Regions from separate parts of the Pseudoalteromonas sp. UG3-2 genome, predicted to be linked through region 2. Evidence: predicted binding sites of a transcription regulator. Region 2 holds the regulator's gene; the other holds the start of a gene.

Region 1 (12,026 bases), 1.9 Mb from region 2:
GAATACTCAATATTCAAGCCAGCAAAGTTTATTTGGCCATTTTCAGAAACAGTACCCGTTTGTGCAGGTACAAGCGCAGCGCCATCACGCAAAATTTCATATTCATCAGGGTCAGAAGTTGTGGCACCCGCAGTAACTCTTACAGTATAAGTATTTGCACTAGCACTTGCAGAAGGATCATAATTGTAATTTTGTTTGTGAAAGGCATCAAACTCAGCTTGTGAATCAACAAACACTGATGCTGTAATGGCCCCAGTTGTTGTTGCTGTATTCGACTCTACATTTAAACGGGCATTCACCATTTCAAATGTATTAAAACCGTTATCACTTGATTTTATAGAAACTCCTTCTGCAATTGTAATACTGTGTTGACCTTGATCACCTCTATAAGTGTATTTACCGGTGCTAGTGTCAAACTGATAGGGCTGTGTACTATCCTGATAACCAGAAAAAATATATTTACCATCTTCAGAACGAGTATTCATTAAACTCAAAATAGTTTGTTGTAATTCTTCTAACTCGTTGCCGATTGATGCTTTATCGCTAGCATTGAGCGTACCATTACCGGCTTGAATAGTCAGTGTTTGAGCCCTCTGGATTGCATCTGTGATACTGCTTAATACAGCTTCTTCAGTATTGAGTCGGTTGTTCAACTGATTAATATTTTTAGTGTACTGCTCATTCGTCTGGATTTTATTCGTATATAATGCTGCTTGAGAATAAGCCGACGGACTTTCTGAAGTTGATAAATACTTTTTACCTGTTGTTACACGCTCTTGGGCATTAACAACACCTTGCTGGCCTTCAAGGATTTTATTAACGCTGTTTTGATACATCATGTTATTTGAAATACGCATAATTACCTCGCCGCACTTAATAAGGTGTCAAAAATAGTACGTGCTGTTGAAAGTACCTGTGCCGATGCAGCATACGATTGTTGGAATCGCAGTAAGTTTGCCGCTTCTTCATCAAGGTTCACCCCTGATAATGATTCATACCAAGCTTCTGACTGATCTGCTAATGCGGTGAACGCCTGTTGGCTTGTTTGTGCCTCCGAAGTAACTACGCCAATATCTGATACTAAACCAGTGTATGCTTGATTTAGAGTTTTGTGATTATCCGCAGTACTACTAGCAACAACATTTTGACGCACTAGTTCACCATTTTGTAAATCAGCCAACTGCAAGCCATTACGGTTATCATCAAAACCACCGGTATTGAACTCAACGGTAAAAGTGTCTCCTGTGGCAGGCGAACCTTCAATATTGAAGTCAAACCCGTAGGCATCATAAGGCGCCCCTGCTTGGGCAAGAATATTTTCAGCAGGTGGTGTAATAGTAAACGTCGATGTACCATTGCCATCTGTGATTTGATATTCGTTCGCATTCGCCGTTTTCACTAACGTGATATCGCCATTCGCTAAACTCGGTGGTGGACCCACGTTAATACCCGTTGAGTTGTCAATATCGGATACTGTGCCAGCAGAAATACTTGCATCACTGGTATTATTGATATCGTTCGCAGTCCGAATAGGTGATGCTAACGCTAAGTCTTCAGGGCGTTCAGTTGCAAGCTGTAAACTCGTTGCAGCCTGAGAGTTCAACTTCACCATAAATTGATCACCGGTATTAGCTGTACCCGTTACATTGAGCTGTAAACCAAATGCTTCACCGCCAGTGATAGTTGAAGAGTCAATCACACCTGTTGTTACATTCGCTGTTGATGCTGTACCAATGGGTTCACCTTTATTATCGATTGCCTGAATCTCAACGGTGCTTGCGCTTGTATAGGTAACGATAAAATCACTTGCTGGCAATTCGCTGCCTTTACCAGGTTCAATGGTTGCCGTCATTGTTGATGTGCCCGTATTAGCTTGATAACCGAACGCATCAACCGTTGGAATAGCAAAAATATCACCGCCAATCTCACCATTAGCGTCCATACCTAAGCTATTTTGTTGGTTAAAGGCATCGGCTAACGCTAAGCCAATTTGACCAAGTTGATTTTGCGCTGGCACTAAAATATCGTCACGAAATGCAAGTAAGCCACCAATTTTGCCTTTCAACTTACTTGTATCGACTTCAAGCGGCACAGCTTTGCCACCGTTTACATCAAGTTTTAATTCTTTAAAGTTCGGATCAGGGTCGCCACTGAATGAAAACAGATTAAATGTGCCACTTTGCATGACAAGTGCTTGACCAGAACCTAAGTACACTTGCTTTTCACCGTTATTACCATCGAGTGTTTCGATATCAATCAACTCAGATAAGTCACGAATTGCTTTATCACGTTCATTATATAAACCACTTGATAATGACTCACGTTCATTGCCATGAATCGACGCAATCTTGGTATTTAAATCACTGATATTTTGGATCAGGTTATTTGCTTCATCTGAAAAGATTTCTAGCTGCTCATTTACCACTGCTTTTTGGTCAACCACAATGCTTGACAATCTATCCATTTGATCAGTCAAATTTTGTGCATCCGTCATTACCAATGACCGTGCTACAGATGATGAAGGCTGGTTTAAACTTTCTTGTACATTATTAAAAAACGAATTGACGCTCGTTGATAAGCTGTTTGACTCTTCAGAAAACAAGCTATCTACTCGGCTTGCTTCTGTTACAAACTGATCAAAGAATGCTTTATTAGAGGTATCTCTATTTAATTGCTTTTGCGCAAATTCATTTAGTAAGCGATAAGTTTTACCACGACCCACTTGATTATCGATCATGGTTGTGAACTCAGTACGCTCACGTACATAGCCCTCGGTATTAACGTTGGCGATGTTTTTACTGGTGGTTTGTAAAAGCTCAGAGTTAGCTCTTACACCGGCATTTGCTATGTCATATATGCTAAATGACATGAGGGTCTACTCCTTAACGTACCAATGAAGCAGCGATACTTTGAAGCTCAACACGCTTCAATACCTGCTTAATTTTATCGGCATAATTTGGATCAGTTGCATAACCTGCTTTTTGTAACGAGTCTAAAAAGGCTGCAGGTTCTGCGGTATTATTAAGTGCTTCTTGATAACGTGGGTTTTCATTTAAGAAACTGACGTAATCATCAAAGCTATCCGCTATTGAGTCATAAGCCCGGAAATCAGCTTGTTTGCGCACTGGCAAACCTTGCTCAAATTCAAGTGTCGACTTTTTGGCACTGTCGCCTTGCCAGCGACTGTCTGCTTTAATGTTAAAAAGGTTGTGGCTACTGCCACCGCCTTTTTTATTAATAATGTGCTGTCCCCAGCCTGTTTCCAATGCTGCTTGTGCCACCATGACTGCTGGGTTTAACCCTAACTTCTTAGCCGCTGACTTGGCGTAGTCCCATACTTTTTCAACAAACTCATCTGGAGAAGAAAAACTCGCTGCTTGTTCATTAGCAGTTTGACTAGTCACCACCATGCTATCTTCAGCACTCGGCTTAACAGTGGTGTTGGTCTTGGTTTCTGAGCGTGCAGGCAAAGCGGTATCTCCTCGCAGCACCGACGCTGGCTTAAAGCCCTCAGTACTTGGCGAGAGTTGCTGCACAATAAGATCCGCCAAGCCCAAGCTGCCTTTATCTGACAAATGCATTGCCAATTGTTGGTCATGCATCTCTTCGAAAAACTTCACTCCGCTGGAATTAAAGGGGCTATCTTTATCTTCTAGTGCTTCATTGGCTTTACGCATGCTCTTTAGCAGCATTTGCGTAAAAATTGACTCAAACTGTTTGGCCGCTTTTTCTAATGCCTGATCGGACGCATTTTTATCGCCAGCACCTTGAAGCGCCTCCTTACGGATAGAGTCAAGATTGCCTAAGTCAAAAAAGCTCTGATTTTTCAGCTGGTCGGTATTCATACTGTTAAGCACTGTTGTAAACACATACTTAGATAATGCAAAAAACAGACCAAAAAAAAGCCCCACATTTGTGGGGCTAACTTATTGATTATAAAACAACCTTTATATGACGACTAATTGACCATTAATCGCGCCGGCTTCTTTTAAGGCTTCCAAAATCGCCATTAAATCGCCAGGGGCTGCGCCCACTTGGTTTATAGCGCGGACTAAATCGTCTAGGCTAACACCTGGGTCAAACACAAAGGCCCGTGAGTCATCTTGATCAACATCGATGATGCTTTGCTGTGTCACCACAGTCTCCCCTTCTGCCAAAGCATTGGGTTGCGCAACATTTTGTTGCTCAGCGATGGTTACTGTGAGGCCGCCATGAGTGATAGCTGCAGGCTGTAATTTCACATTTTTGCCGATCACAATGGTGCCGGTACGCGAGTTGACGATAATTTTGGCAGCGGTGTCTGCTGGTTTAAACTCTAAATTTTCTAAGGTGGATAAATACGCCACTCGCTGTGATGGGTCTCGTGGGGCAATTACCCTTACCGAAGCCGCATCCATTGGTTTCGCACTGTTTGGTCCGACTAAATCATTAATGGTGTCTGCTAAGCGCTTTGCTGTGGTGAAATCCGGGTTGTTGAGATTGAAAGTGATATAATCCCCTTGAGTAAACGGACTTTGTACCGCGCGTTCAACTGTAGCGCCATTGGCAACGCGGCCAACGGTTGGGGTGTTGATCACCACTCGGCTACCATCAGCCCCTTCAGCACCTAGGCCGCCGACAATTAAGCTGCCCTGAGCAATGGCATAGACATTACCGTCCACGCCTTTTAAAAACGTCTGTAACAAGGTACCGCCACGCAAACTTCCGGCACTGCCTATAGAAGACACAGTAACATCAATGGTTTGGCCCGGTTTTACAAACGGAGGTAAATCCGCATGCACAGCAACGGCTGCCACATTTTTAATTTTTGGCTTTAAATTAGCCGGCATCGAAATACCAAAGCTATTTAACATTGCTTTGAAGCTTTGCTCGGTAAAGCGGGTTTGCTCGCCGGTGCCCGGTAAGCCTACAACTAAGCCATAACCTACCAACTGGTTTGAACGCACGCCTTCAACCATACTAACATCTTTAACTCGCTCTGCTTTACTGCCAAAAGAAATCACAGTCAGAGCGAACAGCGCTGAACTTAACAGTAGTTTTGCTATCGACTTATTCATTTGTTACACCCTTAAAATGGCATTATCGCGCTCATAAAGAAGCTCGTTAACCAACCAGCACTTTGCACTTCTTGCTGATCGCCTTTGCCTGAATATTGAATTCGAGCATTAGCAACACGGTTAGACTCTACGGTATTATCCGCTTTGACATCCTGAGGCCGCACCAGCCCCTCTAAACGAATAAACTCCTCGCCAGAATTCAAGGTCAGCCACTTCTCACCACGGATCACTAGGTTGCCGTTAGGTAAAACACGCGTCACATTGACAGAAATATTACCAAATAGGCTATTAGACTGATTAGCTTGTGAGTCTCCTTCAAAAGAAGAGGCCGAGCCCGATGAAAACTGAATCGCCTCACTGCCAATATTAATGGCATTTCCCCCCAAGCCTATTAAAGGATCCACTGACACTTCACTGTCTTTTTCCAGCGTGGAGTTTGCCGCCTTGGTCGCTTGCGTGGTTTCTCTTAACACCACCGTAATAATATCTCCTACCCGCAACGCTTTTTTATCGGCGTATAGATCATTGGAAAACTGGGTATTAAACAATGAACCCGTAGCGACCATTTGCGACTGTGTTTCTTCTGGGTAGATAGGTGCATAATAAGGATCATCACGCACCACATGTTTATTCTGTGTTGTGCTACAGCCACTGAGTGCTGCAACGGTTGCGATGGCTAAATATAATGCACGCATACTACCCCCTAATTAAAGCTGCTGATTAATATAACTAAGCATCTGATCCACCGATGAGATGACTTTCGAGTTCATTTCATAAACCCGTTGCGTTTCAATCAGATTAACCAGCTCTTCGGTGACATTCACGTTGGACGTTTCTAATGCCCCTTGAACAATTTTTCCTAGCCCCTCAACGCTGGGGTTGCCTTGCACTGGCGCACCACTTACCGCGGTTTCGGTGTACAAGTTCTGGCCGATGGGTTCTAAACCCGATGGATTAATAAAGTCGCTGATCACCAGCTGACCAATGACCACGTTTTCAGCTTGGCCGTTAACCCGCACAGACACCTCACCATCTTGTGAGACGGTAATGGATTGAGCATCATCTGGCACATTCATTTCTGGCTGCAATGGGAAACCCGCACCAGAGGTCACGACTCGCCCTTCCTCGTCAGTGGTAAACTGACCATTTCGGGAGTACGCCGTGGTGCCGTCAGGCATTTGGATTTCAAAAAAGCCCGGGCCTTGGATCATCCAATCTAGAGAATTTTCAGTGCTGAGCATGTTGCCTTGAGAAAAGTTTTTCTGGTTGGCAACCACTTTGGCACCAGCGCCTAGCATCAAGCCTGAAGGCAGTTCAGTATCTTGAGAGCTGCGCCCGCCTGGCTGGTTGATGTTTTGATATAAAAGATCTTCGAAAATAGCACGGCTTTTCTTATAGCCCACCGTACTGGCGTTTGCCAAGTTATTCGAAATCACCGAAATATCGGTTTGTTGGGCATCTAAGCCGGTTTTACTTATCCACAGTGCAGGATTCATAACTCTTACCTCACGCTTATACTATGCGTAGGAGCGAAGTGTGTCGCTCGTCTATTTCTTCAGCTGTTTTCATCAGCTTAATTTGCATTTCAAATTGTCTCTGATGGTTGATCATATCCACCATCTCGTGAACTGGATTAACATTGGACATTTCTAAGAAGCCACTCTGGACTTTGGCAGTGGGTGATATTTCACAAAAACCACAAATGCCGTCTTCAAGTTTGTCTTCTTTTGGTCTAAACAGGCCATCGTTGCCTTTCGCCAGTTTGCTGTTATCTGCTTCAATGACCTTGAGCCTATCCACCACTTCCAAAAAGTTGGCAGGGGCGCCTTGGGGCCTTACTTGAATTGAGCCATCGTCACTAAACACCACTTTATCTACTGGAATAGGAAGAACGATAGGACCGCCTTCGCCAATTAGTTGACGGCCATGACTGGTGACCAAAGCGCCATCATTACGGATGTTGAGCGTGCCTACCTTGGTGTAAGCTTCTTCACCACTGGCGTCCACCACACTGAGCCAAGACTTATCATCCACAGCAATATCGAGCTCACGGCCGGTTTCTACGATAGCGCCACCGGTCATATTGGTGCCAGGGCGTTCTTGCATAGCAAACACTCGAGTCGGTAACCCTTCACCAAACGCTTGCATTGAGCGGGCTTGCGCAAAATCGGCTTTGAAGCCAGTCGTATTGGCATTAGCAAGGTTATTCGCTTTTAATGCCACTCCGCGTAAGCTTTGCTTCGCGCCTGACATGGCGATATATACCATTTTATCCATAACGATGACCCTTAAAATTCTAACTTGTATTGGTTATTGCAAGCTTAGTGCCAAGTTATGAGTGATGTTTTTGACAGGGATAAAAAAGGCTGCGACGAGCGCAGCCTTTGGAGGGCATAATAGTTTATCGGATCTGCAGAATGTTCTGCTGTAGCGTTGAGTTAACCTCTAAGGCACGGGAGTTGGCCTGAAAGTTACGCTGTGCACTGATAAGGTCCACCAACTCATTGGTTAAATTAACATTAGATTGCTCTAAGGCGGATGAGTTTATTGCACCAAGCGTTCCCGAGCCAGGTTCACCGGCAATGGGTTCTCCCGATGTTAAGCTTTTCTTCCAAGAGGTGTTACCTGCCTGCTGCAATCCTTGTGAATTGGGAAACCTGACCATGGCTACTTGACCCAAGAAAGACTGATCACCATTACTGTATGAAGCCACAATCTTACCATCACCACCGATATCGATACCTGACAACCTACCTACTGTGGCACCATCTTGCTCAAGCGCTTTGGTCTCGTACTTACTTGCATATTGTGTTGGTAGTTTACCCGTTGTATTCGACTCATCACGCCAATTCAAGGTTACATCGCTTGGAAAGCTAGCACCATTTCCAAGCAAGTCAGATAAGCCAGCACCACCACCTGCACCACTTGGCAATGTTAACTCATTAAAGGTACTGCCCGTATTTGGGTTGCCATCTGTCGTAGAAGGAATACCAGCGGAATCAAATACAAAGGTTGTAATTGGTGTGTATGGAGTAGTGGTTTGTTCCTGACCACTTAAATCAAAAGGTTTTTGATCTAAGGTTGCAAACACCTGCCACTCGTTGTCAACATTCGGTGCAATGCCATCTGTTTTCTTAAAAAACAACTGCATCGTATGGGGCTGACCCAATGAGTCGTATACCGTTGTCGAAGTGGAGTGGTTATAAGTCGCACTTTCCTCTGGGTCAAAAGCTAGCGGTTTGTGAACCTCTCTAGAATCTAGGTTGAAAGAAGAGTAGACATTAGTTGTTGCTCTTGGTGAGCCTGATGAGTCAGGGATCTGAATAGCACTGGCGGTGCTAAGACTGACCGACTCATTGTCGCCTGTACTCTCATCCACAGGGAAGCCTTGTAAAAAGTTACCCTGGGCATCAACAATGAAGTTATCTTTGTTTAACTTAAATGCTCCTGCTCGAGTAAAAGCATAATCTTGAGAGCCAAACTCTTCAGACATTGCGAAGTAGCCTTCACCCGTAATAGCTAAATCCAGCGAGTTTTGTGTGAACTTAAGAGACCCCTGGTGAAATTGCTGCGCTACCATTGTAGTTTGAGCGCCATCACCGTTTTTAGTCTTGCCTGAACTAAATACAGATGCTGCATAAACGTCAGCAAATTCAGCTCGAGACTCTTTAAAGCCTGTTGTATTCACGTTAGCGATGTTGTTCGCCGTCACATCTAAGTCTTTTTGCGCGGCTGACAAACCTGTAAGTGCAATATTAAAACTCATTTCGTCACCTCTTTGTTAAGGTTAATTCTTTAAATTAAGCTATTTCAGCTATATCAGTTAAGCGCACCGCGCCTTCTTTCGTATTAATTACAATGCCATTTGCACCGTTGACATTAACACTATCGATATTTCTAAACGTTGCAGATGGGAAGTTAGTGTATTGACCATTCATCATCCCCTCAGCTTTAATTTCGTAATCACCGTCCGGCATCAGTTCACCATCTTGGTTTTTACCATCCCACTCAAACTTAACTGCACCTGCAGCCTGTGGACCCATTTCTAGTTTTCTTACCAAGGCTCCGGATTGGTCATAAATACCAATATTAAGTTCTTCAACAGGCTGCTCGACTATAACTGAACCTTTTGACAAAGCATCATCGCCGTGTTCAAGCATGTTTGACTCAAGCAATGCTTTTTTGCCAATTAATGTAGACGCTTGCAGTGCTGAGTTAGAAGTCATTGACGCGCTTAACGATTCAAATTTCGTATTTAACTTCGAAATACCTTCTGCCATGGTGAAGTTGGTCATTTGCGCGATCATCTGATCATTGTCAGCAGGCTTGCTTGGATCTTGATAAGACAGCTGCTGAGTAAGCAATGAGAAGAAATCTTCCTGCGTTAAGGTGTCTCGGTTTTTTTGTTCCTCTGTGGTGCGATTTTCTTTATTCCACCGCAGAGAATCCATGTACGACGAAGTAGCGGAATTTACATCATTACTCATCAGCTGTTACTCCCAATCTAGCGCTGACCAAGCTGCAGGGTTTTGCTCAACATTTGCTTCGCTGCATCTGCAACCTGAACATTGGTTTGGTATGAGCGAGAGGCTGAAATCATATTTGCCATCTCCTCTACCACATTCACATTCGGTTTATAAATGTAGCCATTTGCATCAGCGCTAGGATGGTTGGGGCTGTACTCAATCTGAAGCGGCTTATCGCTTTCAACCACACCTAACACCTTAACTCCAACGGACGATCCCATGGCATTGTTTTGGGATGTTGAAGCTTTAGAAAGTTCAGCTGCAAATACCGCATGCCTAGCGCGATACACTCCCTCTTGGCTGGAGCTTATCGAGTTGGCATTCGAAATGTTACTCGCAGTGGTGTTCAGGCGCACATTTTGGGCACTCATGCCCGAGCCAGAAATATCAAAAACGTTGTAAAGACTCATAATTATGCTCCTTGACCACCCAGTGCCTTTTTAAGGCCGCTGAACTTACCAGATAAAAATTGCAAACTGGCTTGGTACTCTAATGCATTCTGTGTATACAAGTTCCGTTCCACTTGTATATCCACTGAGTTGCCATCACCTGTATCTGCTTGATTTGGCGAGCGATATAGTTCATTTGCGTTGGTCATTTTAGTGCCACCACTGAGATGCTTAGCATCGGTTCTAACCATATCATTGCCGCTTCTTTGCCCCGCTTTTGCCGCTTTTAAGGCACCTGCGAAGTCAATATCTTTTGCTTTGTATCCTGGAGTGTCCGCATTTGCGATATTACTCGCTAACATTTCCGCACGTTGCGAGCGGATCAGCATGGTATGCTGATGAACACCCAGTGCTTTATCGAAACTTATAGCCATAGTTAAACTCCAAAAATTTGACTCACAGTGATTAAGCAATCTTTAGGCCAAAATATAAATTTATTTTTTCCTTTTTATTTCAATGAGTAATATTACTTTAAAGGCGAGATGTATATCTATTTGAGGCTAATTCATTAAACTTATGCTCACTCAGAATCACAGTGAATAGAGCAAAAAAGTAAAGGTTAAAGTAAGTGTTGATGGTCAGTTTATTACTAAAAATTAGCACCAAACGGTTTACTATGGTGAGAAAAAGTTATTTTCAGAAGTAGTATCGCAAGGCTAAGCAAGACAAGGTTCGGCAACAGCAACTCAATGGCAACGGCAAAGGCAAGGCAAAGGCAAAGGCAAAACAATGAATAAGTCGAAAGGTAGAAATCTAGCTTGCAACAGTGTTTTGAGACACTGTTGCAAAACTTAATGGCAGAGTGACTATTTTTTCTGGTAAATAATACCTGGGTTACAGCGGATCATAGTGAAGTCATCACTCAATCCAGCCATTGACTCAGAGGCACCTAAAAACAAATAGCCATTAGGATTGAGTGACTGTGCAAATTGCGCAATGATTTTTGCTTTGACTTCTGGGGAAAAATAAATCAGTACATTACGGCAAAAGATGACATCAAACTTGCCCATCAAAGCATAAGAGTCCAACAAGTTAAGGTGTCTAAAGCTCACCATTTTTCGAATTGGCTCCACCACTTTGGCCATACCGTTACCGCTGTCGGTAAAAAACTTTTTGCGCCGCTCTGGAGACAATCCACGCGCCAACGCCAAAGCGTCATATTCAGCGTTTTTACACATATCAAGCATGGTATTAGAAATGTCAGTACCCACTATCTGCACGCCCATCTTGAGGGCGCCAGGCGACTTACTAACGTATTCATTAGCTGACATGGCAATGGAATACGGCTCTTGTCCTGACGAACTTGCCGCCGACCAAATTTTCACTGGCCTTCTTAAGTCTTTGAACTCCGGCAGGATGCGATTTTTCAGTAACTCAAACGGATAAGTATCTCTAAACCATAAGGTTTCATTGGTGGTCATAGCATCAACCACCGCGGCACGAAGTTGCCGTTCATGGGGGCTAAGTGTTTTAGCAACTAACGATGACAAAGACTCAACATTGAAGCGCGCCATCAGTGGAGCTAACCGACTTTTAACCAAGTACAATTTGTTGTCGCCCAGTACGATCCCACACTGCTGCTCCAGAAAGGTTCGAAATTGATCGTACTCTTTTTGCTCTAAATGCTTATTTTCCAAGTGCTACCACCAGCTTTAATCACAATGAACCCATTTCTTAACCGCTGCGGCTAATTCATCGGGGTTAAACTTAGCAATAAAATCATCTGCGCCTACTTTTTCAATCATAGCCTGATTGAATACTCCACTTAACGAAGTATGTAAAATAACATGAAGTGGCGCTAACTTTGGATCCGCCTTGATCTCAGCCGTTAAGGTATAGCCATCCATTTCCGGCATTTCAACATCCGATATCAGCAAGCCTACGCGCTCGGTGACATTATTTTGACAGTCCATGTCGGCAATTTCTCTAAGCCTGATCAGCGCTTCTTTACCGTTTTTAGCCAACTCGGTTTGCACTCCTAACGGTTCTAATGC
Region 2 (12,026 bases):
TTTCTTTGTCTTCATCCATCAAGTCACGCACCAAGCTCTCAGGTGAGCTGGTTAATAATAAATTGATGGTTAACGCCCCTAAAAAGCAGTTGTCTTTGTCGACCACATAGAGCTCATCGGTGCCATCGGGTAACTCACCTTTTAAGCGCAAGTAACGAAATACCACTTCCAAGGTGACGTCGGGGCGAATGGTGACGGTATCGGTGCTCATTAAAGCACCGGCAGAATGCTCTTTGTACGATAAGGCTTGGGTGGCGCGATCGCGGTCTTGGCTATCCATGGCGCCAATCACGTCTTGATAAACGGTATCAGGCAGGCTTCTTAATACGTCGCCGAGATCGTCGTCATCCATGTCCTCGGTAGCCGCTGCGATGAGCTCCGGTTCCATCTGCGCGATGATCCCCAAACGCACGTCCTCGGACAGTTCTTCAAGGACATCCCCTTGAATATCTGGGTCGACCAATTGCCAGAGCATGGCACGGACTTTATGCGGTGAAGACTCGAGTAAAAGAGCAGTATCACACGGCGCGGTTTCAGCTAATACCCGCCGAACTTGAACAAACTGTCCACTGTTTAAGGCTTTTGTCACCTTTTGCAGTTGTTCCAGTGTGTAGTCTTGCTCAAATACTTCAGGCATAGGCATCCTTTTGCGTGTTAATACTGAATACTATGGTTGTTGGTTTTATATTTTACCCTAGCTATTTTGTTGTTTTATTGCAGAGAAGCAACCTTACATGCAGCGCCAGGAGGGCAATACAGTGTAACCCACTTTACAAAAAACTACCAAGTAGAGTAAAGAAAAGCGCCACCGGATCAGCTATGACGACAGGATGTGAAGGTGGACAGTAAAGATGAGTTATCCAAACAGCTTGGTATTACTCATCTTCGTGGAATTTATTTTCAATCAAGGCGCCAATTTCAGCCAGCGCTTTATCAGCGTCAGGGCCTTCGCACACCACCTTAACCTCTTTACCTTGGCTGCTCTCAAGCAATAACAGTGCTAGCACGCTATCAGCGGCGGCTGACTTATCGCCTTGATAAAGCGTGACCGAGGCATCAAATTGCGTCGCTAGTTGCGCCAGCACCGACGCGGCTCTGGCATGCAAGCCGAGTTTGTTTTTGATTAAAAAGGTCCCTTGTTGCATCAGCCTTCCTGCTCACGGTGGCGTATTTTGACGTTACTGTGAGTTTTGGCAAAGCGTTCGCCAATGGTTTGCGCCAGATAAACAGAGCGGTGCTGACCGCCAGTACAGCCAATGGCTATGGTTAAATAACTGCGGTTATTACGCTCTAAGTGTGGCAGCCAAGTTTGCACAAAAGTTTGAATTTGCCAAGTAAACTTCTGCACTATGCTGTGGCTAGCAAGGTAGTCAATCACCGGCTGATCTAAGCCCGTTAATGGTTTTAGCTCTGGCTCCCAATGGGGGTTGGGCAAAAAGCGGGCATCAAACACGTAGTCGGCTTGCTTAGGGATACCATGCTTAAAACCAAATGACTCAAAGGTGATGATCAGTTGTTTGTCTTTTTTACCTAAAATCTTCTCGCGGATCTCTTCTGCTAGCTGGTGGACACTGAGGCTGGTAGTGTCGAGTAAAAAGTCAGCTCGGGTGATCAAGACATCCAATAGCTCGCGCTCTTTCTTTATTGCTAAATCGAGTGGCAAGTTATGCAGCGATAGTGGGTGTAAACGTCGGGTTTCGGAAAAGCGCTTTATAAGGGTCTGATCGTCACTATCTAAATAAAATAGAGCGGGCTTAGCAAATCCAGGAAGATACTCAAGTATGTCGTTAAATTCGTCTTGTTCTTTGGGTAGGTTTCTAACGTCGATGCTGACAGCGATTTTATTGTAATTATCCGATACGCTGCGCACCAAAGAAGGCAGCAGGTTGACTGGGATGTTATCAACGCAGTAATAGCCTAAGTCCTCTAACACGCGTAAAGCCACTGATTTTCCAGAACCAGAGCGGCCACTAATAATGATTAACTCTAATCCCTTGTCTTCATCACTCATTATCGTCTCCTTGGATAACCGCGTAAAGCTCTTGATCGGTCTTGGCGTGCCGTAGCTGTTTACAAAACGATTTGTCTTGCAGTTTTTCAGCTATAGCAGCTAAAGTTTTTAAATGTTCTTCATTATTGCCCTCAGGGACAATAAACGCGACAAAAATGTCCACGGGTTGTTTATCGATTGCTTCAAAGGAGATCGGCTGCTTACTGACCAGTACCATCGCTAGGATCTCTTCAATACCTTGAACCCGACCATGAGGTATGGCTATGCCTTTACCAATCCCAGTACTGCCGAGTTTTTCCCGTGTCATTAAGGCATCGAGAATGACGTGTTTACCGACATCAGGCAGTTGCTTGTGGGCCAACTCGCTGATGTACTCGAGGATCCTTTTTTTGCTATTAAAAAGGACCGCAGCTTTGCTACAGTCCTTGTTCACTAATGTGCATAATTTCATTTTAGTGTCGAGTGAGCTTCTCTTTGTGTTTGATAACTTGACGGTCTAGCTTATCAATGAGCTTATCAATCGCCGCATACATGTCTTGATGCTCGGTTGATGCAAACAGCTCACCGCCGTTGACGTGTAATGTTGCCTCTGCCTTTTGTACCAGCTTTTCAACATCAAGGATCACGTGAACGTTATTTATATGATCAAAATGCCTCTCTAGCTTCGCAAACTTGTTGGTGACATAGTCTCGTAATGAGTCTGTGATTTCTACATGGCGACCAGTTAGATTTAGTTGCATAAGCATTTTCCTTCTTGGTTTTTTACGTCTTAAATCAAGCTTTTGCGTTGATTTGACGGTGGAATGGCTAGGGATTCACGATATTTTGCAATCGTACGTCTCGCTACCTTAATTCCTTGCTCAGCTAAAATATCTGCAATTTTGCTATCGCTTAATGGCTTAGCGGTATTTTCTGCAGCTATTAGCTTCTTGATGAGCGCTCTAATCGCGGTAGATGAGCACTCACCGCCGTTTTCGGTACTTACATGGCTAGAGAAGAAATACTTTAACTCAAAGATACCACGAGGCGTATGCATATACTTCTGGGTGGTGACACGAGAAATTGTAGACTCATGCATATCAACCATCTCAGCGACATCATTAAGTACCATAGGGCGCATTGCCTCAGGGCCATGTTCAAAGAATGCCTGTTGTTGTTGGACAATGCAATTGGTTACTTTTAATAAAGTATCATTACGGCTTTCTAAGCTTTTAATAAACCACTTAGCTTCTTGTAAGTGGGAGCGAATAAATTGGCTATCAGCACTAGAGCGAGCGGTTCTAGACATGGCCGCATAATGGTCATTAACGCGGATTTTCGGCATAGCATCTGGGTTGAGTTCAACTACCCAGCGACCTTTTACTTTTTTTACCGAGACATCAGGAATGACGTACTCAGGCTCTTCACGAATAATGCTGGCGGCCGGTTTGGGGTTGAGGCTATGAATAAGAGTCATCACCTCTTTCAACTCAGCTTCTTTGAGCCGGGTTTTTTTCGCTAAAGTACGGTAATCTCGGCTCGCCAACAGATCGATGTGCTCGGTAAGGATCATTTTGGTTTCTGCCAGCCAAGGCGTCTCTGGTGCAAATTGGTTAAGCTGAATACACAAACACTCTTGCAAGCTACGCGCGGCAACACCGACAGGGTCAAACAGCTGCACACGCTTGAGTACGGCTTCCACCTCGTCTAATTCTATCGGTTCCTCTGCTTCTGCGTCATTAATGCTGTCGAGAATGTCTTCACAGCTTAGGGTAAGTAATCCTGAGACATCTACCGCCTCAATGATAGCAATAGCAATGGCTCTATCCGTGGGACTAAAAGGAGTGAGCTCTAATTGCCACATCAAATAGTCATGCAGCGACTCAGACGTTTCTCCTTGATAAACATTATCATCATCAGGAAGAGGTGCAGAGCTGGCAACAGGGGCTGCACTCATATACTCATCCCAAGTGACGTCCATGGCTAAGTCATCGCTGACCGTGTCTTTACTCATGGCGGTATCAGAATCGAGCTCATAATCACTGACAGGCGCTTCTTCCTGAGATGCTTGACCTTCGTCTGCAGCGGATTTTTCTTGGTTGTTTTGCTCCAAGCTTTCGGTATCAGCGTTTTCACCTTCTTCCACTTCTAGCAACGGATTGCTATCCAGTGCTTCTTGGATTTCCTGTTGCAAATCCAACGTACTGAGCTGCAGCAAGCGAATCGCCTGTTGCAGTTGTGGAGTCATTGTAAGTTGCTGCCCCATGCGCAGCTGTAATGATTGCCTCATGTATCTTTAACAATCCCTTTTAACAGTTATTATTACTACGTCTTAACTATAGCTTGAATTGTTCGCCTAGGTAGACATCTCTTACGGTTTGATCGGCTAAAACGTGTTCTGGCGTACCTGATGCGATTAATTCCCCATGTGAAACAATATAAGCTTTTTCACATACATCAAGGGTTTCCCTGACATTATGATCCGTAATTAGCACGCCAATGCCACGATTTTTTAAGTGTTCAATAATGGTCTTTATATCTAACACCGAAATGGGATCAACACCAGCAAAAGGTTCATCAAGGAGAATAAATTTCGGGTTGGCCGCCAGTGCTCGGGCGATCTCTACTCGACGTCGTTCACCACCAGACAATGCCATTCCCTGTGAGTCGCGAATATGCTGGATATTAAACTCATCTAATAGTTCATTGAGTTCGGTTTCGCGTTGGGCCTTGGTTAAGTCCTTACGGGTCTCTAAAATGGCCATTAAGTTTTGGTATACGGAAAGCTTACGAAAAATCGAGGACTCTTGGGGTAAATAGCCGATCCCCATTCGGGCACGGCTGTGCATTGGCAATAACGTGATGTCTTCATCATTGATGCTAATTTCACCTTTGTCGCTAGGCACTAAGCCTACGATCATATAAAACGTGGTGGTTTTGCCAGCGCCATTAGGCCCTAATAAACCGACAATGCTGCCAGCTTCAACGCTTAACTCAACATTTTTGACCACCTGTCGGCCTTTGTAGCTTTTGGCAAGCCCCGTTGCTGTTAATACGCTCATGGATTGTTACCTTGCGATGGTTCTTTTTCTTTTTTGTTTTCATCGCCCTCATTAACCGGCACTAATACCGTTCTGACCCTGGAGTCTTGTTGTCCTGAACGTTCTGCGCTGATCAGTTGTTGTTCAATATCATAGGTGATGACCTGAGCATTAATTTTTTGTCCTGCTTGGCTAATTTCGGCGTCACCGGAAATGACTAGCGTCAGTGCTGCGACGTCGTAACGAATTTCATTGGCTTTAGCCTCTAATAAACTACCATCCGCTTGCTTTTCACTAAAAATAGCTGGGCTTCCGGTGGCAACCAATAATTGTTTGTTGGTGCCAAGCTCTGCGCGACGATGGACCTCTAGGCGGTCGGCTTGGATTTTTCTGTCACCATGGATAATCACCACGTTTTGCTCAAAAATACCAATGTTGCTCTGTAGCTGGGCTTGCTGTCTGCCGGAATCAATGATGACTTCATTTTGCTCCGCGGCGAGCGCGCTGGTAGCGGCAGCTAATAAGCCTAAAAAAACGAGTTTGTTCATTACTTTACTGGTCATAATAAATTGTCTTAGTGTGATTGATGAGTTCGATCACTTGGTTGTGTAAATCCGCATGCAGGCCTTTTCCGGTGATCTTAACACTAGGACCTGTAATAATGACTGGATGTTCCGACTTCATCAATTTTTGCTTAATATCGACTCTGACATTATCGGCGTTAATATCGCTTATCATGGCGTTTGGCACTAAGTTTTGTGCTAGTACCTGGCCCTCTAAAATCAGGGTGTTGTTTTCATATAACGTGGCTTCAAGGGCGCTAATGCGCCAATTTTGCTCGCCGTTGTACAAAGTGAAAATGGGTTTCTCAAAATGGCTAAAACCAAGGTCTTGATAGAGTTCCATCTTATCTGCCGTGACTTGGTAGTTGAGCAAGCCATTTTCACTGTAGGTGGTTTGTTGTAATGCGGTGGCGACATAGTCAGGTTTAGCCAGCGGCTCATCTCCTTGGCTTTTGCGGCTAGTATCTTGGTTGAACATGGGAGACCACATCCACACCATGATGGCTGCGAAAACAATAAGTAAGATGACACGAAGTACGGTCATGCACTGACACCTTTGGTGGTTAGGCTATGACCTTGGCTTAACATCAATAAGTCGGTGAGCTCTCGCACTGCGCCAAAGCCCCCTGGCTGCAAGGTAATGTAATCTGAAATCTGTTTAATCACCGGGTGAGCATCGTTGACCGCTACAGCAAAACCCACTTGCGCCATTACTGGCAAATCTGGGCCGTCATCGCCTATGTAGGCAATGTCACTGTCGCTTAGATTGAGTGTGTTTTTCAGTGCTTGATAGGCTTGCAACTTGTCCTCTTGGCCTTGATAAATGTGCTTTACATTCAAGCTAGTCATACGCTGCTGAACAATTTGTGAATGGCGACCGGTAATAACGGCCACTTCAACGCCACTGTCAATGAGCGCTTTGACGCCAAATCCATCTTTGGTATTAAACGCTTTTAGTTCTTCGCCATTATTGCCTAAGTATATGCGACCATCGGAAAAAACACCGTCAATGTCGCAAATAAGTAATTTAATTTTGCTGGCTTGCTGCCAAGCGGACTCAGATATGGGCTGATATAAATCTTTAAACTGCATTATAACACTCCTGCTCGCAGCAAATCTTGAGTATTCAAAGCACCAATCGGGCTGTTGTTATCATCCACCACAATTAAGCCATTGATGCGCTTTTTTTCCATAATATTAAGCACTTCAGCTGCCAACATATTGGCTTTCCCGGTGGTGCATTTGGCCGTCATTACTTGGGTGATGGGGGTGCTATGAATATCGATTTTTTGCTCGATAATACGACGCAAGTCACCATCGGTAAAAATCCCTTTAAGGCATTTGTGGTCATCGATAATGGCGGTCATACCTAAGCCTTTAGCTGACATTTCAAATAAGGCCTCTTTCACTGTACTGAGCTCATGGACCATAGGGATAGTATCCCCGCTGTGCATCACATCATTGAGTGTCAGTAGTAAGCGTTTGCCAAGGCTGCCACCAGGGTGAGAAAGGGCAAAGTCATCCGCGGTGAAGCCTCGTGCTTCGAGTAAAGCGACCGCCATGGCATCGCCCATCACTAAGGTCGCTGTGGTGCTGGCCGTGGGCGCTAATCCTAGTGGGCACGCCTCTTTAGACACTTTAACACAGACATGCACCGTGGCATTTTTCGCCATCGTTGATTCTGGGTTTCCGGTCATGGCAATGACCGGGGCGCCAAGGCGTTTGATCACCGGTAGAATTGACACCACCTCTTGGGTTTCCCCTGAGTTGGAAATCATGACAATGACGTCATCCGCAGTGATCATGCCTAAATCGCCGTGACTGGCCTCTCCTGGGTGCACGAAAAACGCTGGGCTGCCAGTGCTGGCTAGGGTCGCGGCTATCTTGTTACCAATATGGCCCGATTTTCCCATACCAACGACAATAATTCGACCCTGACAATTAAACATGAGTTCACAGGCTGCAGCAAACTCTGAGTCGACAAAACGCTGCACTTCTTCGATTGCAGCGAGCTCGGTTGCAAAAACGTGCTTGGCAGAAGCAATGAAATGATGTGTTGACACAGCCAGTTCCTAAATAATGTAATAAATGTACGCCGTAAATCCAGCTAGCAAGCAGCCACCTTCAATACGGTTGATGCGACGTTTGCCAGTGATGCTCAGGCTCATAAGCAATAACAACAGTGTGGCACCAAGCATGATATAAATATCTCGCGACGCTATATTTAAATCTAAATTAGCGGGGTTGATAATGCCAGCAATGGATAAAACAGCGAGGATATTAAAAATATTGGAGCCAATGATGTTGCCCAGGGCTAAGTCATCTTCATTTTTCAGCACCCCAGCAATACAGGCTGCTAATTCCGGCAAACTGGTACCAATGGCAATGATGGTCAGTCCAATTAATAGATCGCTCATGCCAAAGTATTTGGCAATATCCACCGCAGCACCGACTAAATAATCGGCACTAATTGGTAATAGCACCATGCCGACAACGAGCCAAAAAACGGCTTTTTGGGTGGGGATATTATCGGGCACTTCGTCGCAAGCTTCGCTGACTAAGGGGTCATCACTTTGGCCGCCACTGTTTTTGGTGACGATAATTAGCGCCACAATAAAGGTGATAAAGCCCACTAACAAGACCACCCCTTCGCTGAAGCTAAAGGCGTTATCACTGACGATGTACCAAGCACCTAGGGAAACCAGAATTAATAGCGGCATTTCTCGGCGTAAAATACCGGAGCCGACAGATAATGGCCTCAGTAGAGCGGTGATCCCCAGCACCAATAAAATATTGGCAATATTAGAGCCAATGGCGTTGCCTACCGCGGTGTCGGTTTTGTCTGCGAGAGCAGCTTGTGCAGCCACCATCATTTCTGGTGCAGAAGAGCCCATGGCAACAATGGTTAACCCTACGATTAAGGTTGGCACGCCAAAGTTACGTGCTAACGCTGCGGCTCCGAATACAAAACGATCGGCACTCCAAACTAAGGCGATAAAGCCCAGAACCAGAATAACAAACGATAGAACCATAAACCTCTAGCCAGAAACGGATTTAAATTTTCGTAGATACTACCAAAAGCGCCATCGAAAGTATAAGTAAACCGCGACATTTACAAACTTACAAAAATTTACCAAAACGATTTTCCATCTTGATTGAAAAAAAAGTATCATATAGGGATGAATTTAGTCTCGATCTGGAGAGCGACTTGTCGCAGTCAATTGTAGAAGTCAAGGATGTAACCTTTTCTCGAGGTGAAAGGATCATCTACAAAAACATGAGCTTTTCCGTACCCAAGGGCAAAATTACCGCCATTATGGGGCCAAGCGGGATTGGTAAAACCACCATGTTGCGCCTGATTGGTGGTCAGCTTAAGCCGGACTCCGGTGATATTGTTTTTGCTGGCAACAGCATTCCTAAAATGTCTCGAACCGCACTCTATCAAGCAAGAACTCGCATGAGCATGTTATTTCAAAGTGGTGCCTTGTTTACCGATATGAGTGTGTTTGATAACGTGGCTTTTCCACTGCGAGAGCATACCGAGTTATCAGAAGAACTGATCCGCCTTGTTGTGTTAATGAAGCTGCAAGCGGTGGGCTTGCGTGGTGCAAAAGACATGCAACCAGCTGAGCTCTCCGGCGGTATGGCGCGCCGTGCGGCTTTGGCTCGAGCCATAGCATTAGACCCTGAACTTATCATGTATGATGAGCCATTCGCAGGCCAAGATCCTATTTCAATGGGAGTGTTGGTGCGGTTAATTAAATCCCTCAATGAAGTGCTGGGCTTGTCTTCCCTCATTGTTACCCACGATGTTACTGAGGTACTCAGTATTGCCGATCACGTGGTCATAATTGCCGATCAAGGCGTGATTGGGTCAGGCACACCCGAACAAATGTTGCAGCATGAATCAGAATTGGTGCAGCAATTCCTGCAAGGCTTGGCTGATGGCCCAGTGCCATTTCATTATGAAGCGCCGGATTATCAGCAAGCGTTGTTATCTGGAGGTGTCAAATGATGGATTTACTTCAGCGCCTTGGTCATAAAACCTTAAGTCGATTTGCGGCTTTGGGTCGTGCTACTAGCATGCTTGCAGGCACATTGTTTAGTTTGCCAAATGTTCGTAAAGGCACGCCATTATTGATTAAACAGCTATACCAAGTGGGTCACCAGTCGCTATTAATCATCATGGTGTCGGGGCTATTTATTGGTATGGTATTGGCGCTACAGGGCTATACTGTTTTGGTGGGCTACGGTGCCGAAGACAGTTTAGGGCCTTTAGTGGCATTAAGCTTATTGCGTGAGCTGGGACCTGTGGTAACCGCATTGTTATTTGCTGGTCGGGCGGGGAGTGCGTTAACTGCCGAAATTGGCTTGATGAAAGCAACGGAGCAACTATCCAGTCTTGAAATGATGGCTATAGATCCACTGAAGCGAGTGATTTCGCCAAGGTTTTGGGCTGGGGTTATCAGTATGCCGTTACTGGCATTAATTTTCTCTGCGATTGCCATACTCGGTGCACATCTTGTGGGTGTTGATTGGCTAGGTGTCGATTCAGGCAGCTTCTGGTCGATTATGCAGTCGCAAGTGTCGTTCCAAAAAGATATTTTGAACGGACTTATTAAGAGTTTCGTATTTGCGTTATTGGTAACTTGGATTGCGTTATACAAAGGCTATGACTGTATCCCAACTTCAGAAGGGATCAGTAAAGCCACCACTGAGACAGTGGTGCACTCATCACTGGCGGTGCTTGGCTTTGACTTTGTATTAACCGCAGTTATGTTCTCAAGTTAAAAGGTTTTAAAAAATGAATTCACGGAAAACAGAGATTTTAGTTGGTTTGTTCGTTGCGCTTGGGATTGGCGCGTTTGTATTGTTAGCCCTAAAGGTTGCCAACACAGGTATCGCAGGAAATGGCGAAACCTACACGCTAGAGGCCAAGTTTGAGAACATTGGTTCGTTAAAAACCCGTGCACCAATTAAAGTGGGTGGTGTTGTCATAGGTCGCGTGGAAAAAATCCATATTCACCCTGAAGAATTTGTGCCAGTGGTATCAATGAGCATTGACCGTAACTATGAGTGTCAGTTCTCCGATACCTCTTCGGTATCCATTCTTACGTCAGGTATTTTAGGTGAGCAATACTTGGGTATTTCGCCTGTTATTGCCGCAGAGTCGGCAAAACAAAAATGCCTTGGGCAAGAGGTGACTAGCAGCGACAGCGTTGATATAGAATCACTCTTTGGGGTTGAAACCAAGGCATTGAAAGACGGTGACATGATCACTGACACCAAATCTGCACTAGTATTAGAAGAGTTAATCGGCCAATTCTTGTTTAATCAAGGGAGCGAATAGAAATGCACAAGATGTTTAATATTAGGTTGGCACTGCTGCTCGCTCTGTTATTTGCATTGCCAATTAGCGCTAAAGAAGTGGATGAGAGCAACCCCTATAAAATGGTAGAGCAAGTTGCCGATCAGACCTTTGCACGGGTGGCTCGAGAGCAAGAAATTATTGAGCAAGACAAAGAGCACTTACGTGTTATCGTTGAAGAAGAGCTAATGCCATACATTGATTACAAGTATGCAGCTTACCGCGTGCTAGGGGCTTATATCCAAACCGTGCGCAATATGGAAGATCAGCAACAAAAAGCTGCCGCGATAGAGCATATCCGAGAGTTTATAGAGGTATTTAGAAACTACTTGGTTGCTACTTATGCCGGTGTATTTACCCAGTACCAAGATCAGGAAGTGGTGTTTGGTGAGCATCGACCTTTTGAGGGGGAGAACATTGCCATTGTCAAAACTAAGATTGTTGAAGCGGGTAAACCCGACATCAAAATCGATTTTAAAGTACGTCGTGGTAAGGATAATGATTGGCGCGCCTACGATATGATGGCTGAAGGAATTAGTTTACTTGACGCCAAACAAACTGAGCTTCATGGTATCTTGCGGCAGCAAGGGATTGAGCATGTGATAGAGCTACTGGATAAAAAAAGTAAGCTGCCAGTGCAGTTTCGAGGTGATGATGGCAGCGCCTAAAATCTCATTCACGCAAAGTAAAGGTGAAATCGTGTTAAATGGCGAACTGACAAGAGAGAGTTTGCCAAGTGCCCTACAAGGGTCTGAGATCACCGAATTGTTGAAAAATGCACAATCAACCGTCAATTTTAACCTTTCTGAAGTGACAAGGGTTGACACTGCGGGCTTAGCTTGGTTAATTCACTCTTTAGGTCAATTAAAACAGCGAGACATTCGTCTAGAGCTGAAAAATACACCTGTGCAGCTGCAAAGTTTGATGGAGCTGGGGCAGGTGACAACCTTATTTGAGTGAGTCTAATGGAAACAAATCAAGTCGAAACCCTATTAAAAGAAACGCTATCGCTGGACGAAATCATTGTTAAAGCGAATGGTAGCCATTATGAAGTGATTGCAGTT

What was found. The regulator sigma-54, encoded in region 2, starts transcription at its own class of promoters, with help from an activator protein. The targets are predictions, from matches to a motif close to GTTGGCACGNNNNTNGNNT.
Region 1: flgJ (flagellar assembly peptidoglycan hydrolase FlgJ) is a predicted target of sigma-54. The motif match lies at 3,881-3,899, and genes of this name have one in related genera.

The regions. Positions count from the first base shown of each region.
Region 1 is NZ_JAWLJU010000002.1:66,375-78,400, reverse strand. Features, by position in the region: gene flgL (flagellar hook-associated protein FlgL) at 1-857, opposite strand, end outside; gene flgK (flagellar hook-associated protein FlgK) at 860-2,869, opposite strand; gene flgJ (flagellar assembly peptidoglycan hydrolase FlgJ) at 2,883-3,845, opposite strand; gene R3P39_RS03650 (flagellar basal body P-ring protein FlgI) at 3,948-5,057, opposite strand; gene flgH (flagellar basal body L-ring protein FlgH) at 5,069-5,752, opposite strand; gene flgG (flagellar basal-body rod protein FlgG) at 5,765-6,553, opposite strand; gene R3P39_RS03635 (flagellar basal body rod protein FlgF) at 6,570-7,334, opposite strand; gene flgE (flagellar hook protein FlgE) at 7,459-8,823, opposite strand; gene R3P39_RS03625 (flagellar hook assembly protein FlgD) at 8,858-9,544, opposite strand; gene flgC (flagellar basal body rod protein FlgC) at 9,562-9,993, opposite strand; gene flgB (flagellar basal body rod protein FlgB) at 9,996-10,406, opposite strand; gene R3P39_RS03610 (CheR family methyltransferase) at 10,839-11,669, opposite strand; gene R3P39_RS03605 (chemotaxis protein CheV) at 11,685-12,026, opposite strand, start outside.
Region 2 is NZ_JAWLJU010000002.1:1,952,527-1,964,552, reverse strand. Features, by position in the region: gene mgtE (magnesium transporter) at 1-637, opposite strand, end outside; gene R3P39_RS11965 (HPr family phosphocarrier protein) at 876-1,145, opposite strand; gene rapZ (RNase adapter RapZ) at 1,145-2,011, opposite strand; gene ptsN (PTS IIA-like nitrogen regulatory protein PtsN) at 2,004-2,462, opposite strand; gene hpf (ribosome hibernation promoting factor) at 2,464-2,751, opposite strand; gene R3P39_RS11945 (RNA polymerase factor sigma-54) at 2,781-4,280, opposite strand; gene lptB (LPS export ABC transporter ATP-binding protein) at 4,327-5,052, opposite strand; gene lptA (lipopolysaccharide transport periplasmic protein LptA) at 5,049-5,594, opposite strand; gene lptC (LPS export ABC transporter periplasmic protein LptC) at 5,584-6,138, opposite strand; gene kdsC (3-deoxy-manno-octulosonate-8-phosphatase KdsC) at 6,135-6,686, opposite strand; gene R3P39_RS11920 (KpsF/GutQ family sugar-phosphate isomerase) at 6,686-7,597, opposite strand; gene R3P39_RS11915 (calcium/sodium antiporter) at 7,667-8,626, opposite strand; gene R3P39_RS11910 (ATP-binding cassette domain-containing protein) at 8,803-9,609, shown strand; gene mlaE (lipid asymmetry maintenance ABC transporter permease subunit MlaE) at 9,606-10,385, shown strand; gene mlaD (outer membrane lipid asymmetry maintenance protein MlaD) at 10,399-10,944, shown strand; gene R3P39_RS11895 (MlaC/ttg2D family ABC transporter substrate-binding protein) at 10,947-11,630, shown strand; gene R3P39_RS11890 (STAS domain-containing protein) at 11,617-11,922, shown strand; gene R3P39_RS11885 (BolA family protein) at 11,928-12,026, shown strand, end outside.